DNA from 3 places in the Ralstonia sp. R-29 genome. Region 1 is predicted to be linked to each of the others. Evidence: predicted binding sites of a transcription regulator. Region 1 holds the regulator's gene; each other region holds the start of a gene.
What was found. The regulator FliA, encoded in region 1, starts transcription of late flagellar genes. The targets are predictions, from matches to a motif close to CTAAAGTTTNNNNNNNNNNNGCCGNTA.

Region 1 (4,149 bases):
CCGTGGTGCAGGAAGACGAAGCTGCCGAGCCGGTCAAGCGTCCGGCCGCGCGCCGTGAACTCCCGCGTGAACCGTCGCGCCAGTTTGCGCGCGAGCAAGACCCGCAACCGACCACGCTGCGCGACTTTGCCGAACGCGTGGAAGCGCAGTCGCGCAAGTCGGCCGACGCCTTCAACCCCTCCAACGTCTTTGTCCGCATGGAGGACACGATGGCCAAGCAGCCTGAAGCCCCGCGCGAAGACGTCAGCCTGCAGCGCGCACCCATCGACCTGAAGGCCGATCTGCGTGCGGACCTGAAGGCCGATCTGAAAGCCGAAAGCGATGCCATGACGCGCCGCATGGTCAGCGAGATCGACGTGCTCAAGAGCACGCTGACCGATGCCATGTCGAGCCTCGCCTCGCTGGGTGTGAAGCTGGGCGACCCGGTGCGTACGCGCCTGTTCCAGACCATGCTGAATGCAGGTTTCTCGGCGCAGCTCACGCGCTACGTGCTGGAGAACATGCCGCAGCACGATACGTATGAAGGCGCGCTGGATTTCGTGCAGCGCGCGATTGAAAAGAACCTGGCCACCGTGTCGGACGAAAACAGCCTGCTCGACCAGGGCGGCGTGTTTGCCCTGATGGGCCCGACGGGTGTGGGCAAGACCACCACCACCGCCAAGCTGGCTGCGCGCTTCGTGCTGCGCCATGGTGCATCGCGCGTGGCGCTGCTCTCGACCGACAGCTACCGGATCGGCGGCCACGAACAACTGCGCATCTACGGCAAGATCCTGGGCGTCTCGGTGCATGCCGTGAAAGACGCGCAAGACCTGAGCCTGGCGCTGAACGATCTGCGCGAGAAGCACGTCGTGCTGATCGACACCATCGGCATGAGCCAGCGCGATCGCGCCGTGTCCGAACAGATGGCGATGCTGCACGCCGTGGGCCCGTCGATCAAGCGCCTGCTGCTGCTGAACGCAGCCAGCAACGGCAAGACGCTCGACGAGGTGGTGAGCGCCTACCGTGACGCCAACCTCGCGGGCTGCATCCTCACCAAGATCGACGAGGCCACCTCGGTGGGCCACGCGATGGACGTGATGATCCGCCGCCGCCTGCCGCTGCACTACGTGTCGTACGGCCAGCGCGTGCCGGAAGACATTGCGGTGCCCAACAAGAAGCTGCTGGTGCATCGCACGTTCCGCGCGGGCGCCGAGCAATCGTCGTTCGCGCTGGATTCGGACGAGTCGCTGCTGGTGGCGCAAGGCGCCACACGTAGCCGCGAACCCGGCCTGGCCGCTTTCGATTTCGCCTGAACAAGGGGGCGAGCATGACCACACCTTTCGCCAAGGATCAAGCCGCCGGGCTGCGCCGCATGCTCGGTCAGGCAGCCAGCCGCCGCGTGCTGGTGATCGGCGAGCAAGAGCAGGTGGATGACTTTGTCGACAACCTGCGCATTGCGCTGTCTGCCATGGGCCGCGACGCCGCCGTGGTGAGCGCGCAGACCATGCTGGCGGTGACGGGCATGCTCGAACAGTACGACGACACTGCGGACGTGACGCTGGTGGCCGCGCATTTCGGTACGCGCGCGCTCGCCACCGTGGCCGAGGCTTGCGACGACGTGCTGCTGACCTTCACTGATGGCCCGGAAGGCATCAAGAGCGCGTACACGCTGCTCAAGAAAACCGCCGTGCTGCAAGGTAGCGGCGCCGGCATCCGCACCGTGGTTTGCGGCGCGCATTCGGTGGATTCCGCCCTGCGCGTGTTCAGCAACCTGGCCAACACCGTGGGCCAGTACCTGAACACCCGAATCGATTTCGCTGGTTACCTCCCGGAGGACCGGCATGTAGAACTGGCGCTCTCGCTCGGCAAGCCCGTGGCGAGCGCGTTTCCCGCATCGCCTTCGGCCATGGCGTTCCGCCAGCTTGCCGAAGAGATGCTGAGCTGGGCCAGCAGTCATAGCGCCGGGGCCCAGCCTGAGGAGGGCATCGGTCAAACCGTGCCGTCGCGGGTGGAGGCATCGGCGCAGACACAGACAACAACGTCAATATCGGCACCGACAGCGACGCCCCACGCCACTGCGCGTGCGGCCGAGATGGTTTATTGAGGCGCAGCATGAACGAAGCGCCAAAGGCAGGCATGGATATGTACACCGCAACCGGTCGCAAGACCAAGTCCGACGAAATGGCCGCATACGCACCGCTGGTGCGCCGCATCGCCAACCAGATGATGGTGAAGCTGCCGGCCAGCGTAGAACTGGATGACCTCATCCAGGCCGGCATGATGGGCTTGCTCGATGCGCTGTCGCGCTACGAAGAAACGCAGGGCGTGCAGTTCGAGTTCTACGCGGCCCAGCGGATTCGCGGCGCGATCCTGGACGAGCTGCGCGGCTCCGACTGGCTGCCGCGCGGGTTGCGCCGCAATGCCCGCACGATCGAGCAGGCGATCCAGAAGCTGCAGCAGCAGAAGGGCCGTGCACCTACGGAAACCGAGATTGCTGCTGCACTGGGCATGTCGCTGGCCGAATACCAGAAGCAACTGGTCGACCTGCAAGGCAGCCAGCTGCTGTATTACGAAGACTTCGATCGCGAAGACGCCGACGCCTTCATCGAAAACCGCGCCGCCGAGAACGACGCCACGCCGCTGGACCAACTGCTGGACCACGACCTGCGCGAATCGGTCGTGGCCGCCATCGAAGGTCTGCCCGAGCGCGAAAAGCTCATGATGAGCCTGTACTACGAGCAGGATCTGAACCTGCGCGAAATCGGCGCCGTGATGGGCGTGTCGGAATCGCGCGTGTGCCAGATCCACAGCCAGGCCATTGCCCGCATTCGCGCCAAGCTGCGCGACCGCGCGTGGCTGCCGACGCCGACCTGATCTCGGCGCAGTTCTACGCTGCCAGTTTTCTATTGCGCGGCCAGCGAGTCATCTCGCGGCCGCGTTTTTTCTTGGTGCAACTCGGTGACAAGGCGCGCTGCCTCGGCATCCCACACGCGCGTTTCACCGTGGCGGAAGAGGGTGAAGCGCTCGGCCGGCACGTTGGCCGCCTTCAACGCGTTCGCCAGATCGGTGATGGGCTGGTCGAGTGCTTCGTCCGTCAGCGGGAACGTGCCCCAGTGGATGCCCACGGCCTGTTGCGCGCCGATGTCGCGCATCACCTGCACGGCTTCGGTCGGATCAATGTGCTGGGACTTCATGAACCAGCGCGGCTCGTAAGCACCCACGGCAATTGCCGCCACATCAAAGTGGCCAAAGCGCGCGCCAATGTCGCGTGTGTCTTGCGAATACCCCAAGTCCCCCGAGAACCAGAAGCGCAACTGCGGATGCAGCAGCGCCCAACTGCCCCACAGCGTGTGGTTGCGGTCGTACAGGCCGCGTGCGGACCAGTGCTGCACGGCGCAGAAATACGCGGTGAATGGGCCGAAGTTCGCCTCGTCATCCCAATCGAATGCACGTACGTTGGCGTTGCTACCCGACAGGCGCGTGCCGCGCACGTTGCGCGCAAACCAGTGGTCGATCCCCAGCGGTACGAAAAACATCGGTGCGCCACCGGGCTGGCGCATGAGCGCGCGCACGCTGGCTTTGTCGAGATGGTCGTAGTGGTTGTGCGAGATCAGCACCAGGTCGATATGCGGCAATTGCTTGAGCGACAGGCCGGGCGGCTGGTGCCGGCGTGGCCCGGCAAAGGGCAGGGGCGATGCGCGCTTGGAGAACACCGGGTCGGTCAGCACGTTCAGGCCGTCGATCTGCAGCAGCAGCGTTTCATGGCCGATCCAGGTGAGTTGCGGCACGTTGGGCGGCCGGTGCACGGCGGCCAGATTGGGCGCGACGCAGGACAGGTCCTGCGTGGGCGGCTTGGGCAGATTGAGGCGGCGGCGCTCCTGCTGCCATTTCCAGAAATCGCCGTTCGTGCGGGGGTGCGGGTAGCGGTTGCGGAATCCGTCGGGGGTGTGGTGGGGTTTGGATGGATCGTAGTGGGGGTTGGCCATGGCGTCGCAGGGGGTGGACGAGCCACCCAGGTGAGGGAAGCGGCTCGAATATCAAGAAGTATCAACTTCTGTTGGTTTCTGAATTTCGGATGCGCCACTGCCTAGGCTGAAACGGCCTCGCCGAGGCGCGCTCCGCGGCACATTTCAAGCGGGGCGCGGCAGTCAACCCTTCCTCATAGAACCC
Region 2 (4,149 bases), 850 kb from region 1:
TGACCGTCACGCTGCCTGGAAAGCCCGAGAGCGAGCCGCCCACGGCGGAGCTATAGGCGAGCGTGACTGGCGAGGCGAGCGGCGAACCGGCGTACGTGCTGTCCACGCCAATGGACGACACCGTGGCGCTGCCCGTGTTGTTGCTGCCCTGCGTGAGCACCACAGGGGACGCTGCCGCCACGTTGTGGTAGTCGGTGGTCAACGTCTGCATGGTCGATGCGGCGTTGGCCGTCGGGCGCACCAGGAACGAATCGCCGCTGTTCATCGTGCCCGACACGTTGAGCGTGACGCCGTCGACGGTGGTCGGCCAGCTCGTCACCGTAACGGAGGCCGAGCCGTCCGGATAGTGCGAAACGGTGTAGGCGCCGCCCTGGTACTTGATCTGGTAGTCGTAGCCCATCCCCGCGTTGGCGTTGGTGATGCTGGCTGTGACCGTAGCGCTGCCGGTGTTGTTGGTGCTGGCCGCCACGCTCGGCGCGCCCACGGAGAACAGGTCCGTACCCATCTTGCCGTTGGCGTCTATGCCGAGCTTGCTCTGCGCGTTCACGTCGGCCGACACGGCGGTGGCCAGACGGCCCAGGCTGTTCTGCGCCGGGATGAGTGTGTTGCGGCGGAAATCCATCAAGCCGCCCAGCGTACCGCCGCCGAGCTGGCTGTCGTCAATCGTGACGGTGCCGGCCGGGCTCTTGTAGCCCACCGACAGCTGCGTCGGGTCGTACTGCGACGGCACCGGCGTCAGCTGGTAGCTCTGGTTGCCCTGCACCAGCGCCTGACCGTTGCCGACGTAGATGTTGTATTGGCCGTCGCCGGTCTGCACCACGCTCGCCTTGATCGACTGGTTGAGCGTCTGCACGAGTTGGTCACGCTGGTCGCGCAGATCGTTGGCGGGCTGGCCGGTCGAGGCCTCCGCCTTGGCGATCTGGTCATTCAGGGAGGCGATCTGCTGCGCGGTGCCGTTGACCGAGCTGATCTGCGTCTGCACCTGCGTGTTGACCTGGCCAGACAGCGCATTCATCTGGCCGGAAATCGAATTGAAGCGTTGCTGCAGGCTGGCTGCCGCGTTCAGGAAGACCTGGCGCGCCGTCGTGCTCGACGGGTTGGACGCCAGGCTGTCGGCGCTATTGAAGAAGCTGGTCAGCGCGGAGCTCAGGCCGCTGTTGCTGTCCGACATGTACTTGCTCAGGCCGGAAACCAGGCTGTTGAGCTGGTCCGCCGCGCTGGTGGCCGCCTGGCCGCTTTGTACCTGTGCGGTCAGGAACTGGTCGTAGATGCGCTTGACGGTCGTGACGTTGGCACCCTGCCCCAGATAGCCGACGCCGGCGTACATCGGAATGTTTTCCGTCTGCACGGCCTCCTGGCGCGAATAGCCGGGCGTGTTGGCGTTGGCAATGTTGTTGCCAGTCACCTGCAGGTTGATATCGGCAACCCGCAGGCCGGTGGCGCCAATGTTCAAGAGGGAGCTGCTCATGTTTGTCTCGCGGATGGTCTCGAACCGAGCGGCACAACGCCGCCGGGATAGACCCTAGAAACAACATCGGCCGGCCAAGAAGAAACTTGAGCCGGCCGATGCGTTGAAATGTGACGAATAATTCACTTCAAGCGATCTGCTTGAGCACCGCCATAATCTTGTGGGCGTAGTTCGGGTCGGTGGCGTAGCCGGCGCGCTGCAGGCCCTTGGCGAACGACGCTGCATCGTTGCCGTTGCCCGCCGCCACGACATTGCTGTAACGCGGGTTGTTGGACAGCAGGTTGGCGTAGTCCTTGAAGGCCTCGGCGTATGAGCTGTAGGCACGGAACTTCTCCTGGACCTTGTGGGCGACGCCGCCGATGTATTCGGTGGTGGTCACCACTGCGGTCTTGCCCGTCCACGAGCCGCCGGCCTTGATGCCGAACAGGTTGTGCGTGTTGGAGCCGTCCTTGGCCTTGATTTCGCGGCGGCCCCAGCCGGATTCCAGCGCGGCGTGGCCAATCATGAAATTGGCCGGAATACCGGTTTCCTGTGCCGCTTGCGAAGCGTGGCCGATCAGCTTGTTGTAGAAGCTGGCCATGCGGCTGCCGCCAGACTCAGACGCCACGGTCGACAGATCCACATCGGCCATGGCGCTGGCGGACTTGCTTTCGGCTTCCGCCTGCTTGCGCAGGGCAGCCAACGCGCGCTGCACACGCTCTTCCAGGCCGGGGCGCGGCACGGTGCTGATGCCCGAACCATCGTCTTCCGTGCCGGTTGCCGCCGACGCAGCAATGCTGTTGAGCGACGACCGGGCGATGGTCTTGGCCGCATCCGTGGCGGAACCGGCAGCGCCCGGCAAAGCGGTGTTGGTGGCGGTGGTATTCGACAGGGCGGTATTCACCGGCGTCGTGGACGCATCCGGGTTCACGCGGTTGGCCTGGCGCAGCATCTGCTTCAGAAGCTGGTCCGCCACGCCCACGCCGCGCGCGGCCATGGTCTGCGAGAGCTGCTGATCGAGCATCGACGTATACATCTTGGTCGATGACGAATCGAACGGCCCGTTCTGCGGCGATGCATCGCGCATCTGCTTGAGCATCATGTTCACGAAGATCGCGTCGAACTGCTTGGCGACGGTCTTGGTGGCGCCGGTCGGGTCGGTGCGCGCGGTCTGCTTGAGCGATTCGAATCCCTTGGAATCGAGCGCCAGGCGGCTGGTGAGGTCGGTCGGGTTCATGGTCATTGCTGCATCCCCGGCATCAGATGATTTCCAGATCGGCGCGCAGCGCGTTGGCCGCTTTCATCGCCTGCAGGATCGAGATCAAGTCTTGCGGGTTGGCGCCAATCGCATTGATGGCCTTGACCACATCTGCCAGGTTGGTGCCGCCCTTCACGTTGATGAGGCTGCCGCCCTGCTGCTTGACTTCGATGTTGGAACGCGCGCCCGCCACCGTCTGCCCTTGCGAGAACGGCGCCGGCTGGCTCACCACCGGCTCGGTGCTGATGGTGACCGACAGGCTGCCGTGCGCCACCGCACAGGGCTCCAGCTTGACGAGCTGATTCATCACCACCGAACCCGTACGGGCGTTGATCACCACGCGCGCAGCGGCCAAGGCCGGCGTCACTTCAATGTTCTGCAGCTTGGCGACAAAGCCAACGCGGTCCGACGCCAGGGCCGGCGCACGCACGTTGATCGTGCGGCCATCCGCAGCCTGGGCCGTATCGCTGCCAAATTGCTTGTTGATGGCCGAGACGATGTTCTGCACCGTGCCGAAATCTGTCGTACCGGTGTCGAGCTGGATGCTACCGGCCTCGCCCACCGTGGCCGGCACGGCGCGCTCCACCGTGGCACCGTTGGCGATGCGGCCGGCGCCCAGTTGGTTGATCTGCACCTTGCTGCCATTGGCCGACGCACCTGCGCCACCAATCACCACGTTGCCCTGTGCCAGTGCGTAGAGCTGGCCGTCCACGCCCTTGAGCGGCGTCAGCAGCAGCGTGCCGCCGCGCAGGCTCTTGGCATTGCCGATGGATGACACCGTCACGTCGATGGTCTGGCCCGGCCGCACAAACGCGGGCAGCGAGGCCGTCACCACCACGGCGGCGGTGTTCTTGAGCTGGATGCTCGCGCCGGCCGGCACGTTGATGCCGAACTGCGTGAGCATGTTGTTGAAGCTCTGGATCGTGAATGGGGTTTGCGTGGTCTGGTCGCCGCTGCCATCCAGGCCGACGACGAGGCCATAGCCGATCAGCGCGTTTTCACGCACGCCGGCAATGGTGGTCAGGTCTTTGATGCGGTCGGCATGTGCCGTGCCTGCCAAGGATGCGAAGGCAACCAATGCGGCGCCGAGGATTCGATACAACGTCATGACTGATTCCTCAGAACGGTGACACGGTCAGGAAGAACCGCGACAGCCAGCCCATCTGCTGCGACTCGGCCACATAGCCCGTGCCGCGGTATTCCATGCGTGCGTCCGCCACCTGGGTGGACAGCACGGTGTTTTGGTTGTTGACGGTGGTCGGATTGACCACGCCCGAGAACTTGACCGACTCGGTGCCCTGGCCCACGGCGGTCTGCTTCTCGCCGCTGACCACCAGGTTGCCGTTGGACAGCACCTCCACCACCGTCACCGTGATGGTGGCCGTGAAGTTGTTCTGTGCGCCATTGGCGCCCTTGCTGTCGAACTTGTTGGCGTCGGTGGCCG
Region 3 (4,149 bases), 890 kb from region 1:
GCGAGCAGGTCGTTGTTGGCGTTGCGCAGGTCCGGCACGGCCTCGATCTGCCGGGCCAGGCGCGAATCCTTGAGGATCTGGCGCAGGCCGACACGGGCAATATCGTGCGGTTCGACGATCAGGACATTGAGCATGATGGGCGTTGCGGTCAAACGGCTCGCGTTGAGCTCTTCTACCCGCCGGAGGGCTACGCGCTGCTGTGCCTTGCCGGAGGGGCTTGCAACTCCCCATCTGTGCGATAGCGCTCTCTATAGATAGGCACGGGGCGCTTTGGGTCTGGTCGGTCGAGTATAGCCGAGGGGCTGCCGCCCAAGAAGCCGGCCCGGTGCCTCTTTTGGAGGGGGCGCCGGTGGGGAGCAACCCGGGGTGCCCGCCAGCCCAAACCGCCGCTCGCGCACAAATTTGTCAAGGCGACCCTAAACTTTCTCTGGAGGCCACCGATAACCTGAGTACAACGCAGACCTGATCCCCTTCAAGTTACAGGTCACGTTGCCCGGCCTAGCCGGAACGAGCAACCAATCGGGCAACAACGCCATCGGGAATCTTAGGAGCCGTCATGTCCCTCAGCCTTAATACCAACATCTCGTCCCTGCAAACGCAACAAGCACTGGGGGCATCGAAAGATGCACTGCAGACCTCGCTGCAACGTTTGTCGACCGGCCTGCGCGTGAACAGCGCAAAGGATGACGCCGCTGCTTACGCTGTGGCCTCCAGCCTGACGACCACGCTGAACTCGCAAACCCAGGGTATCCAGAACGCCAACAACGCACAGTCGTATCTGCAAACGGCCGACTCGTACCTGGGCCAGGTTGAAAACAACCTGCAACGTATGCGCCAACTGGCTGTGGAAGCCAACAACGGCGGTCTGTCGACCACCGACCAGGCCAACCTGGACAAGGAATACCAACAGCTGGCTACCGCCAACAAGAACATCGAGACCAACGCCAACTACAACGGCGCTAAGCTGTTCGACGGTTCGGTGACGTCCACGACGTTCCAGTACGGCCAAAACGCAGCGACCGACGCAGCAACCGTCACCAACGCCAACCTGGCCAGCTTCGGTACGCTGTCGGGCACGAGCGTGACGTCGACTTCCAACGCCACCGCAGCGCAGGCCAAGATCGACGCCGACCTGGCCAGCCTGAAGGCAGCACGTGCTGACCTGGGCGCGCAGCAAAGCGGTCTGACCTCGACCATCAACACGCTGACCTCGTCGAACACGGCGCTGTCGGCCGCCAAGTCGGTCATGATCGATACGGACTACGCGTCGGAAACGTCGAACATGACGCGTCAGAACATCCTGCAGCAAGCGGGTACGGCCATGCTGGCGCAAGCCAACTCGGCACCGAACAGCATCCTGAGCCTGCTGAAGGGCTAATCGGTAAGCTGGATGCAGCCTGGCCGCCTGGCGGTTGGGCCATAGGCCGGCGCTCTTCGGGGCGCCGGCCTTTTTCTTTTGTCGGATACCCCCTCTTCTTCGTGGGTGGCGTTCGCATAACGTGCCCTAAAGAAGCGGCAGCCAGTGCCGTTGTGTAGAGAGACTTCCGCTGGCGCAGACGCTTACTCGACCTGATCATGGCGACCACCACCACCTCTTCCACGAACGGCAGCTACGTTCCACCGATTTCAATTCCTGGCATCGGGACGAGCATCGACGTCAACTCGCTGGTCTCCAGCTTGATGAGCGTGGAAAGCCAGCCGCTGACGCAGCTGCAGACGCAGCAAACCTCGTACCAGACGCAGCTCTCGGCCGTGGGCACGCTCAAAAGCGCGCTATCGACCTTCCAGACTGCGCTGTCGAGCCTGACCAGTGCGTCGAACTACAGCGGCATGAAGGCGAGCGGCTACGACACTTCGGTGCTCAATGCATCGGTCGGCGGCTCAGCCAGGGCTGGGTCATACGCCGTCAATGTGACGCAGCTCGCTCAGTCGCAAGTGCTGGCCGCGCAAGGCCAGACCTCCACCACGGCGGCCATTGGCGGCGGGTCGTCCACGACGATCTCGTTTTCGTTCGGCTCGGTGTCTGGCGGCAGCTTTTCTGGTGGCAAATACACGGGTTCCACGTTCACGCAGAACGGCAACCTGGCGGGCGGCTCCATCACGATCGACTCGTCCAACAACACGCTGGCGGGCATCCGCGATGCCATCAACTCGGCCAACCTGGGTGTGTCGGCCAGCATCGTCAACGATGGCAGCGGCTCACCGTACCGCCTGGTGCTGACTTCCGCGGCCGGCGGGTCCAATTCGGAGATGAAAATCTCCGTGTCGGGCGATGCCACGCTGCAGTCGCTGCTCTCGCAGGACCCGGCCGGCACGCAGAACATGACCGAGGTGACCACGGGCCAGAACGCCCAGGCCACCATCAACGGCATCGCGGTGCAGAGCCCGACCAACACGTTGTCCAACGTGGTGGACGGCACGTCGTTCACGCTGGCCAAGACGGGCAGCACCACTGTGACGGTGGCCAACGACCCGACTGCCACCACCACAGCCGTCAACAACTTCGTGAACGGCTATAACGCGCTGCGCACGCAACTGAATACGCTGACCAACATCGACACCGCCAACAAGGCCAACAACGGCCCGTTGGCGGGCGATGTCAGCACCAAGACGCTCATCAACCAGATCACCGACGTGCTGGGCCAGGCGGTCGGCACAGGCAACTACCAGTCGCTGGGCAGCGTGGGCGTGACGATGAAATCTGACGGCACGCTGTCGGTCGACAGCTCCAAGCTGTCGGCCGCTATTGCCGCGTCGCCTAGCCAGGTCGCCGGGCTGTTTGCCGGCACGGGCTCGGCCACCGATTCGCTGGTGAGCGTGCCGACGTTCTCGGACACCACGCAGTCGGGCAGCTACGCCGTCAACGTGACGCAGCTGGCCACGCAGGGCTCACTGACGGGTTCGGCTGCGGCCAATACGACGATCACGGCCGGTGTGAACGACACGCTGGCGTTCACCATCAGCGGCATGGCCGTCAACGTGACGGTGCCGGCGGGCAGCTACAGCGCAACCAGCTTGGCCGCGCAGATCCAGAGCCAGATCAACGCGTCGACCACGCTGCAGAACGCCAAGGTCACCGCATCGGTGTCGGCCAATGCCAGCGGTGTGCTGAGTATTGCCGACAGCCAGTTTGGTTCGGTGTCGTCGGTGTCGGTGTCGGGCAATGGCGCTTCGTCGCTTTTTGGGGCGAGCCCCACGGCCACCGCTGGCGTGGATGTACAAGGCACGATCAATGGCGTGGCCGCAACCGGCTCGGGCCAGAACCTGTATGGCGCCACCGGCACCGCTGTCGACGGCCTGACGGTGAGCGTGACCGGCGGCGTGCTGGGCAGCCGCGGTACCGTCACGGTGCAGCGCGGGTATGCCGCACAGCTCAACACGGTGATGAGCGGCCTGCTCTCATCCACCGGCATGGTGCAGAACGAGACCGATTCGATCAACAACTCGCTCACCTCGCTTGCCAGCCAGATCACCAACATGCAATTGAAGTTGAGCAACAAGCAGGCGCTGTATTACACGCAATTCAACGCGTTGTCTTCAGCGGTGGCGAGCATGACGAATACCAGCAGTTACCTGACGACGCAGCTCGCGGCCATCGCCAAGCAGACTTCGAGCAGCAACTAAGTCAGGCTGCGTTTTAGAGCAACAACCCAAAATAAGACAGACTACAGCGAGGACCTTTTCCATGTACGCTGCACGCCGTGCCATCGGTGCCTATGCGCAAGTCGGTATCGAGACATCCGTGGTCGATGCCAACCCCCATCGTCTGATTGCCATGCTGTTTGAAGGCGCGCGCGCTGCCCTCAACGTGGCTGGTATCGCCATGGAGCGCGGCGACGTGCTGGCCAAGGTGCGCGCGATCGATAAGGCCATTTCGATCATCGGGCAGGGCCTGCAGGCGAGCCTCGATCACCAGCGCGGCGGCGACATCGCCGTGCAACTGAACACGCTGTATGACTACATGCTTCGCCGCCTGCTGGTGGCCAACGCCAACAACGATCCCGCCATCCTCGCCGAGGTAGACGGCCTGCTGGTACCGCTGCAGGACGCATGGCTGGCCATCGGCCAGAAGGGCCCGGCTGGTCAACCCGGCGCCGCCGTGGCAAACAGCCACCTGAGCGTGGTGAGCTGATAGCGTGGCGTTGAGTG

Region 2: the regulator FliA is predicted to act here: its motif matches at 1,533-1,559, upstream of flgK (flagellar hook-associated protein FlgK).
Region 3: the regulator FliA is predicted to act here: its motif matches at 1,505-1,531, upstream of fliD (flagellar filament capping protein FliD).

The regions. Positions count from the first base shown of each region.
Region 1 covers NZ_CP184378.1:48,896-53,044, forward strand. Annotated here, with positions in the region: gene flhF (flagellar biosynthesis protein FlhF) at 1-1,292, shown strand, start outside; gene ACN9M1_RS17460 (MinD/ParA family ATP-binding protein) at 1,307-2,083, shown strand; gene ACN9M1_RS17465 (RNA polymerase sigma factor FliA) at 2,092-2,853, shown strand; gene ACN9M1_RS17470 (MBL fold metallo-hydrolase) at 2,883-3,965, opposite strand.
Region 2 covers NZ_CP184378.1:1,233,778-1,237,926, forward strand. Annotated here, with positions in the region: gene flgK (flagellar hook-associated protein FlgK) at 1-1,468, opposite strand, end outside; gene flgJ (flagellar assembly peptidoglycan hydrolase FlgJ) at 1,596-2,684, opposite strand; gene ACN9M1_RS22775 (flagellar basal body P-ring protein FlgI) at 2,707-3,813, opposite strand; gene ACN9M1_RS22780 (flagellar basal body L-ring protein FlgH) at 3,824-4,149, opposite strand, start outside.
Region 3 covers NZ_CP184378.1:1,195,314-1,199,462, reverse strand. Annotated here, with positions in the region: gene ACN9M1_RS22580 (LuxR C-terminal-related transcriptional regulator) at 1-134, opposite strand, end outside; gene ACN9M1_RS22575 (flagellin) at 557-1,378, shown strand; gene fliD (flagellar filament capping protein FliD) at 1,576-3,624, shown strand; gene fliS (flagellar export chaperone FliS) at 3,686-4,132, shown strand.